DNA from 2 places in the Arthrobacter sp. QXT-31 genome. Region 1 is predicted to be linked to the other one. Evidence: riboswitches for the same ligand, from Rfam matches in the RefSeq annotation. Region 1 holds a riboswitch; the other holds the start of a gene.
What was found. Region 1 has a riboswitch for cyclic di-AMP ahead of BWQ92_RS06045 (M23 family metallopeptidase). Riboswitches for the same ligand answer to the same signal wherever they lie in the genome.
Positions count from the first base shown of each region.

Region 2: another riboswitch for cyclic di-AMP. It lies ahead of BWQ92_RS19220 (C40 family peptidase); the one in region 1 lies ahead of BWQ92_RS06045 (M23 family metallopeptidase).

Region 1 is NZ_CP019304.1:1,339,738-1,346,643, reverse strand. Features, by position in the region: gene BWQ92_RS06075 (helicase-associated domain-containing protein) at 1-1,723, opposite strand, end outside; gene BWQ92_RS06070 (hypothetical protein) at 1,734-1,967, opposite strand; gene BWQ92_RS06065 (cold-shock protein) at 2,151-2,534, shown strand; gene BWQ92_RS06060 (DUF3027 domain-containing protein) at 2,543-3,193, shown strand; gene serC (phosphoserine transaminase) at 3,379-4,509, opposite strand; gene BWQ92_RS06050 (metal-dependent transcriptional regulator) at 4,855-5,550, shown strand; cyclic di-AMP (ydaO/yuaA leader) riboswitch at 5,699-5,942, shown strand; gene BWQ92_RS06045 (M23 family metallopeptidase) at 5,954-6,781, shown strand.
Region 2 is NZ_CP019304.1:4,226,249-4,233,154, forward strand. Features, by position in the region: gene BWQ92_RS19220 (C40 family peptidase) at 933-1,823, opposite strand; cyclic di-AMP (ydaO/yuaA leader) riboswitch at 1,827-1,996, opposite strand; gene BWQ92_RS19225 (DUF2269 domain-containing protein) at 2,378-2,893, opposite strand; gene BWQ92_RS19230 (hypothetical protein) at 2,901-3,161, opposite strand; gene BWQ92_RS19235 (TetR/AcrR family transcriptional regulator) at 3,267-3,857, shown strand; gene BWQ92_RS19240 (four-helix bundle copper-binding protein) at 3,915-4,325, opposite strand; gene BWQ92_RS19245 (hypothetical protein) at 4,441-4,923, opposite strand; gene BWQ92_RS19250 (hypothetical protein) at 5,015-5,506, opposite strand; gene BWQ92_RS19255 (DUF3105 domain-containing protein) at 5,562-6,197, opposite strand; gene BWQ92_RS19260 (cytochrome c biogenesis CcdA family protein) at 6,321-6,906, opposite strand, start outside.

The DNA of each region.
Region 1 (6,906 bases):
CCTGCCCTTCGGCGTCGGCCATCTGCAGGAGCTGTTCGGCCAGGTCGGGGGCAAGGTACCCCGGCGCGACGGCGGTCAGGTCGGCCTGCAGGAGCACGTGGTTGAGTGCCGCGGGCAGGTGTTCGCCAAGGAGGTTCATGGCCTGCTCAGGCGCGTCCGCCGCGATGGCGGCACCGAGCTGGCTTAGCGCACCGGACCCGATCAGCCCCAGCAGCTCCGCCTCGGCCAGGACGCCGGCGATCAGCGAACTGAACCGCCGCGCCATGCGGGGCTGTGACCACTCGGCACGCTGCAGGACGGCTTCTGCGTTGAGCACCGGCGCCCCGCCGTCGGGCATCTCGGCCTCCTGCGTCAGCTCCCGGAGGATCTCCAGGATCCGCTTGCGGATGACGGGCGCATCGGACCGCTGTGCCTCCGCGGACAGGGCATTGACGGTGGCCGCAGCGGGGGAACGGTGGTTGGCGGTCCCGGCAGCCTGGCTACTGATGGGCTGCCCAACGAGCGACGGGGCGCGCTCGCTGGCCAGCCAGGCGGTGACGAGCCACAGCCACTGTTCCTGCCGTGACAGCCCGAGCCACTCCAGCTGCGGCGGCTGCACCCAGCAGGAGGTGTCCACGTCCAGCCGGATCAGGCCGGACAGGGCACAGAGCTCCAGCAGCACAGCCGTGGTGTGCTGGTCCACGCCGAGGGCCTCGGAAAGCCGGCGCATTTCACGGATCCCCACGCCTCCGCTGCGCAGGGTGGCCAGCGGCTGGTCCCTGACAGCATGGAGCACCTCGCCCGTGAGGCGCAGCGTCTCGGCGATGGCGCCGAGTGCGGCGTTGCGGCGGAGCGCCGCGGTGGTGACGCCGAGCGTTGGCGTCGGGGGAGTCAGGGTGAAGTTGTCGATGATCGCCCCGCCGCGCAGGGAGATGCCTACGCTGTGCGGAAGTTCGACGTGGGCGGCGTCCAGCGGCACCAGCAGAGCCCGGGCCAGCAGCCAGTCGACAGGCCCGACGTCGTGACCTTCAGTGGTCACTGAAGCCTTCCGCTGGGCCTGGGGTACAGCGCCCATGGCCCAGTTGCTGAACCGCGCCAGCAGCGCCGTCGTTCTTTCCGGGGCGGTGGCGAGGAGCGCATGCAGCGCCTCGGGGGAGGACGTCCAGTGCTGCAGCGCCAATGCTGCATCCATCGGAGTGGTGGCCGCCCGCACGGCCGCGCCGCTGCGGTGCAGCTCCCCGACAAGCTGGACGACGCGCTGGGCGAAGGCAGGCTGCAGCCTGACCAGTTCGGTGTAGCTGCGCCCCAGCCCGGCGGGGTAGATGCCGACGACGTCCTTCAGGCTGCTCACCGGAAGGTAGAAGCGCTGCCGCTGCGCGCCGGGGGCCGCACTGTGCGGCGGCTCCGCCCGCTGGATCAGGGCGAGGTCATGCAGCGACTGCAGGAGCTGTTCGACGGCGGCGACCGTTGAACCTGCGATGGCCTTCTTCAGCACCGCCGCCGATGCGCTGTGCCCGGTGTCCGTGTTGGTGCACAGGTGCAGGGTCTCCAGTACCTGCATCTGCGGGCGGTTTAGGCGTTCCAGGGCGCGCTGCACGCTGACCCGCGCGCTGGCACGGGCCGCCAGGGCCGGGAAGTCCGGAACGCCGGGGGAGATCAGGTCCGGCCGCGCAGCGAACAGAGCCCGCAGCGACTCGTCACTGCGTGCCTCCAGTTCCTTGCTGAGCGCACGAATGAGGGACATCAGTCCAACGTTACCGCCCGCCGGAGGTTCCTGCCCGGCGGCGGGCGGCAACGCCGTCGGCCACCAGCACGAGCATCAGCAGGAACGCTGCCGGAAGACCATAGAGCGCCGTTGACGTGACCCACTGCGGGGCAGCCTGGCCCGCAGCGGCCAGCGCCATGACCACACCCACAGCTGCGAGGGACAAAACTGCAAGGACTGCTGCGGCTGCCGTCAGTGGCCGCCGGATACGCGCGGATGTCATGAACGTAACGCTAACAGCAGCGCGGCGGCGGCGCCTCAAAGCAGGATTAGCCTGCCAATCAGGATAACCTTGAAGGAGCAGACCAACATGGACCAGGCAGTCATACCCTGAACCCGCACATCAGTGCGGATGCGGTGACGGCCGGCCATGTCCCAGAACATCAGAACGAAGAAGGTTGATTAGGTGCCTACCGGCAAGGTCAAGTGGTACGACAAGGACAAGGGTTTCGGATTCCTCGCAGCCGAGGACGGGCAGGAAGTGTTCCTTCCCAAGTCCGCGCTGCCCGCCGGAGTTTCTGAACTGAAGGCCGGCACCCGGGTTGAATTCGGCGTCGCCGACGGACGCAAGGGTGCCCAGGCCCTCGGCCTGCGCGTCCTCGAAAAGACGCCGTCCATCGCCAAGGCCAAGCGGCCCAGCGCACGGGATCTGGCCCCGCTGGTGCAGGACCTCGTGACGGTCCTGGACAACCTGTCGGGGACGCTGTCCTCCGGCAAGTACCCGGACAGCAACAAGGGCAAGGCCATTGCCGCGGCCCTGCGTAAGGTTGCCGACGAGCTGGACGCCTAGGCTCTTCGATGAATCCGGAACCTGAACAGGCCGAATCCAAGGCTGAACCCAAGGCGCCCAAGAGGCGCGCCGGTGTCCCGGTGTGGCGGACGGGGAAGCCCGACGCCGTGCTGGCCGCTGCCGTGGGCACCGCCCGGACCGCCATCGAAGGCATTGCGAAGGCATCCGAAATCGGGGACCACCTCGCTGCCCGCACCGAGGGCGATCGCGTGGTGACGCACCTTTTCGAATCGCGCCTGCCGGGGTATGTCGGCTGGCAGTGGTACGCGGTGCTGACCCGCAACTCGCGTTCCAAAGTGATTACGGTCAACGAGCTGGGCCTGCTGCCGTCCGAAAACTCGATCCTCGCTCCGGAATGGGTGCCGTGGGCCGAACGCGTCCGCCCGGAAGACGCTCAGGAGCAGGAAGCAGACGACCAGGAGCAGGACAGCCAGGAAACCCAGGAGCCGGAAGCACCGGACGCCCAGGATCAGGACAGCCAGGACGAAGGGGCCGCTGAAGGCGCCGCTGCCGCTGCCGCGGCCCGGGAAGCGGTTGCGGATGCAGCTCCGGCGGAGGGCGCCGCTGGTCCTGAAACAGAGCCCGACGGCGGCACGGGGTCTGGTACTGAGACGGCGGCCGAAGGGGAAACAGAGCCCGTCAGCCAGGAGCACGCCTAACCACACCGCCGAATCAACCGGTCTGGATGTGAGAGCGGCCCCCGCGTTCTTCGAACGCGGGGGCCGCTCTCGTTAACTCGCCCAAGCCCTTTAATAGCCAGACAGCGGACGGCGCCGGCCGGGACAGAAGCCCGGACGACGCCGTCGAACGCTGACGCTTCAGCGTCACCGATGATTCAGGCTGGCTACTTCTTTAGCTCGCCCACCACGTAGTCGATGCACTCCAGGAGGGCGGAGACGTCGGACGGCTCGATGGCTACGAAGGTGGCGATGCGCAGCTGGTTGCGTCCCAGCTTCCGGTACGGCTCCGTGTCCACGATGCCGTTGGCGCGGAGCACCTTGGCGATGGCAGCGGCGTCGATCGAGTCATCGAAGTCGATGGTGGCGATCACGTTGGAGCGCTCGGCGGCGTTGGCAACGAACGGCGTGGCGAACTCGGAGGCTTCCGCCCACTTGTAGATGCGTCCGGCCGAGTCGGCAGTCCGTCCGGCGGCGAAGTCCAGGCCGCCGTTTGCGTTGAGCCACTGCACCTGGGCGTCCAGCGTGACCAGCGTGGACAGGGACGGGGTGTTGTACGTCTGGTTGAGCTTGGAGTTGTCGATGGCGGTCTTCAGGTCCAGGAAATCCGGGATCCAGCGCCCGCTGGCCTTGACGCGCTCGGCCCGCTCCAGCGCCGCCGGGGAGAACAGGCCCAGCCACAGCCCGCCGTCGGAGGCGAAGTTCTTCTGGGGCGCGAAGTAGTAGACGTCCGTCTGGGCCACGTCGACGTCCAGCCCGCCGGCAGCGGAGGTTGCGTCCACGAGTACCAGCGCGCCCTCATCAGCGCCGTTCACCCGCTGGACGGGCGCGGCAACGCCGGTTGAGGTCTCATTCTGCGGCCAGGCGTACACGTCGACGCCGGCCTCCGCCTTGGGTGCGGGGCATGTGCCGGGCTCGGACTTGATGATGGTGGATTCCGCAAGGAAAGGTGCCTTGTTCGTGGCTGCGGCAAACTTGGAGCCGAACTCGCCGAAGGACAGGTGCTGAGCCTTCTGCTCCACCAGGCCGAAGCTGGCGACGTCCCAGAAAGCGGTGGAGCCGCCGACGCCGAGGACCACCTCGTAGCCTTCGGGGGCACGGAAGAAGGTGCTGAGGCCTTCGCGGACGGAGCCCACGAGGTTCTTCACCGGCGCCTGGCGATGGGACGTGCCAAGGAGCGTGGTGGCGGCTGCGGAGAGCGCCTGGATCTGCTCCGGCCTGACCTTGGAGGGGCCGGCGCCGAACCGTCCGTCCTTGGGCAGGAGGTTTGCGGGGATAGTGATGCTGGTGTCGCTCACAGTGGCTCCAATTTTCGGCATGGAAGTGCGGTTCGGCTGGGACGGGGCGATGGCCGGCAGGCAACCGTGACCGCCACGAAGACCCTCCTTATTCTGCCCGAAGCGCGGATACCGCGGGAACACGGACCCGTCATAGTCCGGACACTGAGATACTGCCAGGCGAGGCTTCACGAATTATTCGGAGCTATTCAAAATAGGCTAAGCTGGCAGTACGTACGGGCAGACAGCCGGTGCTGCGCCGCCGTCGGAAATAGCGACCGCCGCAGCAGCTTGCCGGCTCCCGGTGCGGTGGGCCCGCGGTACGGTGGGACGGACACAAATACTGTGCTCGAGGAGCTGAGCTGAATGACGGATCTGATCGACACCACGGAGATGTACCTTCGCACCATCCTGGAGCTGGAGGAAGAGAACATCGTGGCGCTTCGGGCACGCATCGCCGAACGTCTCCGCCACTCGGGCCCCACCGTTTCGCAGACCATCGGGAGGATGGAGCGCGACGGCCTCGTCGTCGTCTCCGGCGACCGGCACCTTGAACTGACGGAGGTGGGCCGCAAGCGCGCCACCGAGGTGATGCGGAAGCACCGGCTCGCCGAGCGCCTCCTTGCCGACGTCATTGGCCTGGACTGGGCGTACGTCCACGACGAGGCCTGTCGCTGGGAGCACGTCATGAGTGAACGGGTGGAGCGCAGGATCTACGAGATGCTCGACCACCCCACCGAATCGCCCTACGGGAACCCGATTCCCGGCCTCGCGGCACTGGGCGGGCAGCCGGCCCGTCCGTTCGCCGACGGTGTGGTGAATCTGCTGGACGCCATGACAGGCTACGGCCCGAATTCCAAGGTCACCGTCAGCCGTCTGGCCGAACCCATCCAGGTGGAGCCGGAGCTGCTCCTCCAGCTGGATGAGGGCGGGATCCGTCCCGGCGCAGCCGTGTCGCTTGAACGCGTGGGGGAGTACATCTCCGTCCGCGTGCCGGGCTTCGAAGGTGCCCTTGAGCTGCCTCCGGAAGTTGCTGCCCACGTGTTCGTACACGTCGCCTGATTTCCTCGCGCTACGGGGCTTGAGAGGCTTCCTGTCAGACATCTGCAGGCAGGATGACCTACCACTTTTGCACAGTGAATATAACGGAATTATTACTGTGCCCTTTAATCCCCTATAGTTAAACGGCAACGCCGATGCAAAAGCGTTACCTGATCTGGAGCCGAACCCTGCCAGCAGATCAGTAGCACGAGTCACCCACTGGCAGGGGCGGGGGAACCACAAACGGCTGTATCTACAGCCTTGGGGTGAAGTCCGCAGCAGCAAGTCTTATCCGCAGAAGGAATCCTCCCGGGATACCCCTGTGCCGGATTGGCTTGCCATGGCGGACCGGGTCTACGCACTCTCTGACCCGAATCCGACAGCTAACTTCGCAGGCTATCCAGAGAGGAAGCAGTACTTGTCCATGCAGAATGCCCGGGGCCGCCGCCGCGCGACCGGTCCCGCTCCGGAGCCGCGCCCTGCGGAAGCCATTGCCGCGGACCGTCCCCGGGACGCCCAGCGTGAAGCGCGCCGCAAGCGCCGGGGTGCGTTCCGGCAGGTCACGGATTTCGCCTCGGCCAGTGGAGTTGGGCAGAAAGCCGGCGTAGCCCTCGCGGCCACCGGCCTGCTGCTGACGGTTACTGTCCCTGCCACGAGCCCTGTCCTGGCTGCCGGCGAGCAGCAGTCAGGGGCGTCCGCTTCGGCAGCCGCACCGGCGGCCCAGCCGAAGGTTTCTGCAGAAGCGGCAGCAAAGATCGATTTCAGCCGCACTTCCGTCTCCACCACGGGTGACCCGGACGGAAAGCTCAAGCAGCTCCTCAGCGCCCAGTCCGCCAGCAGCATCAGCCGCTCGGCGTCGCTGGGAAGCCTGGGCGCGCCGCTGTCCACGATGGTCAAGTCCTCGCCGTTCGGTTACCGGGTCAGCCCGATCACCGGCGGCGCCGGCGAGTTCCACCGCGGCCAGGACTTCGCCGCCCAGTGCGGCACGTCCGTGCTGGCCGCGGCCAGCGGCAAGGTTACCTTCGCCGGGTGGCACCCGTACGGCGGCGGCAACCGGGTGGTCATTGACCACGGCAACGGCCTGGAAACCACGTACAACCACCTGTCGTCCTCCAGCGTCCAGGTTGGCCAGAAGGTCACCCGGGGCGAAGTGGTGGCCCTTAGCGGGACCACCGGCGCTTCCACCGGCTGCCACCTCCACTTCGAGGTGATGGTCAACGGTGACGTCGTTGATCCCGCCGGCTGGCTCTGAGCCAAGCCGAGTGAGAACTCTCATTCCTGTGACACGCCGTGACCTGAATGTGACTTTCGCTCTGAACTGCTGTACCGTCTAAACCGCGTCAACTTCGCCGAAGTTGACGCTCTTGAGTGGATTGC
Region 2 (6,906 bases), 2.2 Mb from region 1:
ATCTCTGGACGTGGGGGAGTGCTTGTACGGGCGCTATCCCTGGATTCTGACTATCCAGCCGACAAGCTCTCCGTGATGTGCGCGCGGCTTCTGCAGGCTGATCACAGTGTGCTGCTTGGCGTCCCCAGCTTCTGTCAACCGCGCTTCAGGTTCCGCTGAATCCTCCGACGGGTGGTACCGCACGGAGATCTGATGATTCGCGCCACGCGACCGGAAAGAAGAGTCCAAGCCGAAGGGTCGGAGAGGTTGCGCACTGCGTCGGCGGAGGTGTCGAGCTGCAAAGGCACCGTTCGACGGCCCGCGAACAAGCCCGCCACCCAGTCCTGATTCATCGGCACCGAGCCCAGTCGATGGGTTGATCGAGTGCGACGTCCAAGCCGTCCTCGGCCACTTGCCATTGGGTCAACCACACGTCAGTTTCGTGCGGACCCCTAGCCGGCACGATGTCCTCTGCATCGACCACTTCGGGTTCCTTTCCCCTGACCGGCTCGTAGGAGAAGGCGAAATGCCCGTGATCACTCGAGGCGCAGGAATCGACGCGTCTGCTCCGCATACTCGTCGCCGAACATCGCGCGCTGCTTGGACCCGTCATGGAACCAGACTAGGGAACCCATTGCCGGGTCGCGAATGTCGCTTAGGGAAGCCAGCCAATCTGGTCTTGAGCGGACGCCGAAAGCCGGGACCGATCAGAGCCGCTGGGTTCGGCGGGGATACCTCCCCCCTGCCGAGTCTGGCGGCATTTGGGTTGATGCCGGCGGCGTCCTAAGACTCCGGCAATAAGACAATAAAACGTGCAGGCAGATAAGTGTCAGCCCAAGCGAATCGGTCACTGTCTCTCAGGTGTCAACCACCCGGTAGGGATCAAACCGCTCTTGGGGCACGACGGCGGCAGGTGCTGTTGCCCCTGCCGCCGTTTAATCTCGATTTGGCTCTTAGGCGTTTACCCGTACGAAGGTGGATCCTCCGAGCCAGGATGCCGGATGCACGATAGTTTCGTTGACGCCGTTCATGCCGCTGCTGATGGCCTGCCCGCCGCCGATGTAGATCCCGACATGTCCTGCGCGGATGATCAGGTCACCGGGCTGGGGGGTGGAAACCGGGGTCCCGTACTGGTGGAACTGCAGGGGCGCGAGGTCGCCCACCGACTTGCCGACGGACCGCAGGGCTTGCTCCACAAGGATGGTGCAGTCCTGGGTTGCTCCGAGCTGGGCCCGGGCCGAGGCCACGAGAGCGGCGCCCACCCCGCTGGCCGGAGCTGTAGAGGCGGCTGCTGCCGGTGCGGGCGATGAGGCCGGCTTGATGGATGCGGATGCAGTGTAGATGCCCATGCCGGCCGGCTTGGGTGCTGAGGGCACCGTCGGGGTCGCCTGAGGGGCAGCCGGGGGTGCCTGGGGCGCTTGGGTAGCCTGTCCGGCGCCGGGGATCCGAATCTGGTCACCGGGGTAGATCACGGAGGAAATAGACAGCCCGTTCGCTGACAGGACTGCGTTCAGGTCAACACCGTGGCGTGCCGAAATCGCCCCGAGGGTATCGCCCGATACAACGGTGTGCGTGGCGCCAACAGACGCAGCGGCTGCCTGGCCCTGCCCGGTCTGGGTCTGGGCGGTTGATGCAGTGCTTGTGCTGCCCGAGCCCTCCGGTGCGTAGGTGCCGGCTTGTGCCGGGGCGCCGATGCCAAATGCGAGGCCTGATGCTACGGCCGCGACAGCGGCGGGCCTGGCAATTGATGCAGCGTTGGACTTCAGGGAATGCGACAGTCCCTGCAAAGCGATGGACTGCGTCGGGGTGGCGCGGTGGCGCGCCGAAATGGACTTACGTGACATGGTATTTTGCCTCTCCCATGCCTGCGGGGTGAGCTGTCGGGTTCGGGTGGGAAGGTCACCCGGTCCATCTCCCCGTCGTTATACGGAGCGTCTGGACTTAACCCCAAGGCCTCGAATGATCACGGCCGGTAAAAAGGTGGTTCCCCCGTCCCCGCCATCGGAAATTGCGAACGGATCCCGGTCAGCGGCAGGGCTCGGCATTCTGCCCGGGAATGCCCCGATTAAACCAAGGCACCGATAGAGGCTACCCCACATGCCGGTGAAAAGTCACATTTAGGTAACGGTCCGCGTCGTTCGGCGACTTCACCTCATCAAGGGCTTCAGCGCGGGGGTCGCGGAGGCATGCATTACTGTCAGGGCCAGCAAGCCGGCATAGGCAATGTGCCTCGTGTTTCGGTGAAGGCAGGGGAGCTGCTGTCGTTGGTGCGCATTCGGCCGTACCTGTTGATTCCCGCGGGGCGTAGGAAGGCAAGGTGGTCAATCGCAGATTATCGAAGGGCCGCAGGTTACCGGCCCTCCGCGGGGGAGGATCGGCTCTGCCGAATCGCAGGCTGTTACGACACGGTCTGCTTGCGCTGCTCCAGTCGTTTTCGCTGGCCGTACCGGGTCATGCCCCGGGGCTTGTAGATGGCCAGGACAGTTGTCAGAAGCAGCACCACTAGGCCCCCGCCGGTGTGCAGCAGGGCAGAGGGAGAGTCCATGCCGGACATCGCCGGATCTTGTGCGATGCCTGCGACTGTGCTGATCGTCTGGACGTACAGCACCAGCACAACCGTCGCGATGAGGGTGAGGACGAGCTTGAAGAGCACCCAGTAGTGCCGGAACAGTCCCCAGACGGTTCCCACCGCCAGAACGAGGCCGGTCAGCAGGGACGCGAAGGCCAGCGGAACGAGGAGGGACCACACGGCCGCCTGCAGGGCCAACCAGAGGACGCGTCCCAACTGGGCGTCAGAGCTGGCCAGGACTGCAATGTCGAGGACGACGAAGACTGCAACCGCTCCGGCCCAGCCCACTGATGACATGACATGCAGGGTCAGCAGCACTTTCCGGGTCGCGGATGTCAGAATCATCGGAGGCTCACATCTGGCCGCCGTCGCGGTGGATCGCGGGCGGGTCAGGCTGGCTTTGCGCAGCAGCGGGGTGTGAGATGCGTGCGCCGATGCCGAATCCGTGTCTGGCGGGGCCGTGCTGACCCCCGGTGAGCAGCATGGCGGCAACGACGACAAGGATCAGGATGCCCGCAACGATCGCGGAGACCTTGACCCAGCGGGGCGGGCCGGTCAGAGTCTCCCTGGCGCGTTCGGCGCCGCTGTCCGGACGGTTTCGCTCGCTGGTCATGTCATTTCTCCTGCACAGTCATTTGCGTGGCGGCGGCTTCTTATAAGACAGTATGTCTCGCCTCCGGCGATGTGTCCAAGATGCGACGAAGCGTATAATTCAGGAATGCCGAAACTCTGGAATGAGACCATCGAGACCCATCGGAGCGCGGTCCGGGCCGCCATCCTGGACACCACAGCTGCTTTGGTGGGGGAGCATGGGCTGGCTTCGGTGACGATGTCGCAGATCGCCCAGTCTGCCGGGATCGGGCGGGCGACCCTGTACAAGTATTTTCCGGATGTGGATGCCATTCTGTCCGCTTGGCATGAGCGCCAGGTCCGGGCCCATTTGGAACAACTGGCCCAGGTCCGGCACAGCGCCGACAAGCCTGAGCGGCAACTCGAAGCCGTGCTGCAGACCTACGCCATGATTGCCCGCTCACGCCACGGCGGGGCAGAGGCGGCGCGGCTGCACCAGAGCCAGCACGTGAGCCACGCCCAGCAGCACCTCAACGAATTCCTCACGGACCTGCTGCGCGAGGGCGCAGAGGCAGGGGTCTTCCGTGACGATGTCGCCCCCGACGAGCTCGCCGGTTACTGCCTGCACGCGTTGGAGGCGGCAGCCGGGCTGACGTCCCGCGAAGCCGCCCACCGGCTCGTTAGAGTCACGATGAGCGGACTGCAACCACCAGCGGGAGCACAGCATCCCAGGACCTGAGGAGGGAGCAGGTAGAGCGCCGAGCCGGCGGCGGCCCGGCCGTTGTGTCCTGTCGTCTCACCCCATTGCAGTCAGGAGCGCCGCACAGGCGTCTTCGCAGCGGCGGCAGGCTTCGGCGCAGATCCTGCAGTGTTCGTGCATGCCGGAGTGCTGCTCGCACTCTTCGGCGCAGGCGGCGCAGGCGGCCCGGCAGGCTTCAAGCACCGCACGGGTAATGTCTGTATTGGTGGCGGTTTGGCGGGTCAGGATGTTGCCGGTGGCGGCGCAAATGTCGGCGCAGTCCAGATCGATGCGGATACAGGCAGCGAGGTCGGCGACCATCTTTTCGCCAAGGCAGGCGTCAGCGCACGCCGTACAGGCCTGCGCGCATTCAAGGCAGGCGGCGATGCACGCGGCCAGCGTGTCCTTCCCGCCCGTACCGGCACCTCGGGGATGGGATTCAAGCATCGCGCTGATGTGGTGGGTCATTATGCGGCTCCTGTCACTGGGGGCGGCCGGCCAGCCCGGCCGTCACGCCCCACCCTAGACCCGCCGCGCTCACAACGTCAGCCCCTGCCGCCGGCACCAACAGGCGACCGGCGTACTAGCGAAGGATCAACTTGGCCAGCACGATGAAGAGTCCCGGCAGGAAGAGCACCAGGCGAAGGAACGCTCCGACGGATTCCGCGGCCCGGACCTGCTCCGGCTCGGCCGGCACCGGGGCGTCGTACAGTGCTGCTGCCATCCGAAGCTGGTAGCTCAGGACCTCCTGGCGGAAGATGAACCACACGACGGCGAGGACCATTAGGGCAAAGCCGAGCTCCACGGTGATGCCGGAACCCGCGGAGGGCGAGGTGCCGATTCCGTAGACCACGGCGACATCAAGACCGGCCGCGGCCACGGCCACGCAGCCTGCAAGCCCCCAGCGATGGCGGACACCACTGGCTGTTGCCTGGTCCTGCTGGTTCGCCCCGGCGCGAGGCCGGTCGGCCGCGGTCCGGCTCCCGCCTCGGGTCAGGGCAAGCCCCGCTGCGATGGCGACAGCAACAATGGCTACGCCGAACAGGAGCAGGAACGGGTCACGCATGGTCAGATCCTCCTCTCCAGGCTGCCCAGGCTGCCCTGGCTGCCGGGCAATGGACGACTTCCTGGGTGAGCGCAGCCCCGGATCTTCGCCGTCAGTGCCATGCGGCGCGCCCATGCTCGTAGACCTCGCGGCTGCGCAGCGCTGCCTGCCGGGAGACTTCGGCGAGGCGGATCCGCCCCGCAGCCCGGTACAGGTCACTGGCCCAGTCGAACTCGGCGGCAGCGTCCCGGTACCGCGCTTCGTCGAAAAGGCGTCTGGCGATGTGGTGGCGGACCAGTGCCTCTCTGGTGCCCGTGGCGGCCAGCCGCAGGGCTTCCTCCTGCAGTCGAGTGGCGTCTGCCCACCGGTACCGGCGTTGATAGGCATGGGCGAGGACCAGCAGCGGCTTAAAGCGGTCCCCGGAGCTCTCCAGCAGCCTGTGGCCCTCATCCAGGGCCTCCTCGTGCCGGTCCAGCAGCGACAGAATCCAAACACGCTCCAGCGTTGGACAGTCCCCGAGCCGGGCTTCCACAGCGTCACGGTCCAGGATGACATCGCGCAACGTGGCGGGATCTGTGCGCCAAATATCGCCGCCCGCAGTCACTACACCATGCCTCCGGTCCCGGGAGCGGCCGGACTCAGAGCTGTCCGGTGCCACATCATCCGTCAGCCCCTCCAGTGCACGGAGCACCGGGTTCCGGTGCGTTCGGCGACTGGACATAGGCGTTGATGAAGGCCGGGATGCGGGAATCATCGGTGTTCTGCAGGGTCAGCTGTGCGCCCCATGCCGTGGCGGTGACGGGAGCTGCCTGGTCCTTGACCGGGCTGAGGAGAACATAGGGCTTATCTTTGGCGAGGGCAGTGAGCTCATTGATTCCAGCCGGAGTGAGGCTGGAGTTGTAGGTCAGCCACACAGCACCGTGCTCCAGGGAATGGACCGCGCGCTCCTCGCTGATGGGTTCGGTGTAGACGCCGCAGTTCGACCAGGTTGCGGAGTGGTCGCCGCCTGCCCCGGGCTCATGGGGGTAGCTGACGGGGCCCTGGACGTGCTTGCCGGCCAGGCCTGGGTAGGTCTGGATTCCCTCGATGGGCCGTTTCGCCGCCTCAGCGGCTGCATTCTTTTCCTGGATGGAACCGGTGACGCTGATGGCCACGGCGGCTGCGATGGCAGCCAGGAGCAACCCGAAGCCGCCATAGACCAGGACGTTCCATTTCCTTTGCTTGGCTTTTTGCCTGGCCTTGAGGGAGGCCAGGATGGCCTGGCGGTCGGTGGAAGACTTTTTGGAGTTTCTCATGCGGGTCGTCCTTTCTTTCCTGGGAGAGTGTTCGGGATGACGAGATGGGCACGCACCCGGTCCGTGGCGGTGATTCACGCATGGGTCGAAGCAGACCTGCGGGACGTCGGTGTGCCAAGGAGGTCAGATGGGCGTGAGGAAGGTTCCGGAGAGGTTTTGGAGACGGTAGATCCATTGCACCCAGATGCCGGTGACCATGAGGACTCCAAGGATGATGAGCATGGAGGCACCGGCGATATTGACTGTTCGGATGTGCCGGCGGACGAAGTCCAGCGCGGAGCCGACCCAGCCCAGGCCCAGGGCCGCGAGGGTGAAGGGGATGCCCAGGCCCAGGCAGTACGCAAAGGCCAGCAGGGCACCGCGTTCGGCGCTGCCGGTGGTGACGCTGAGGGACAGGACGGCGCTCAGGGTCGGGCCCATGCAGGGTGTCCAGCCGAGGCCGAAAACGATGCCCAGCAGCGGCGCCCCGGCGAGGCCGGTCCGGCGCCCGAGGGTGATTTTCCGGGTCTGCTGCAACCAGGGGATCATGCCGAGCAACGCCAGGCCCATGAGGATTACCACGACGCCGAGGCTGCGCATCAGGGTGTCCTGCCAGCGCAGCAGCCAGGAGCCGATCGCCCCGAACGCCGCCCCGTAGAGGGTGAACACGGCAGCGAATCCCAGCACGAAGAGTCCGACACCGGCGAGCACGCGGCTGCGGTTCCGGGGC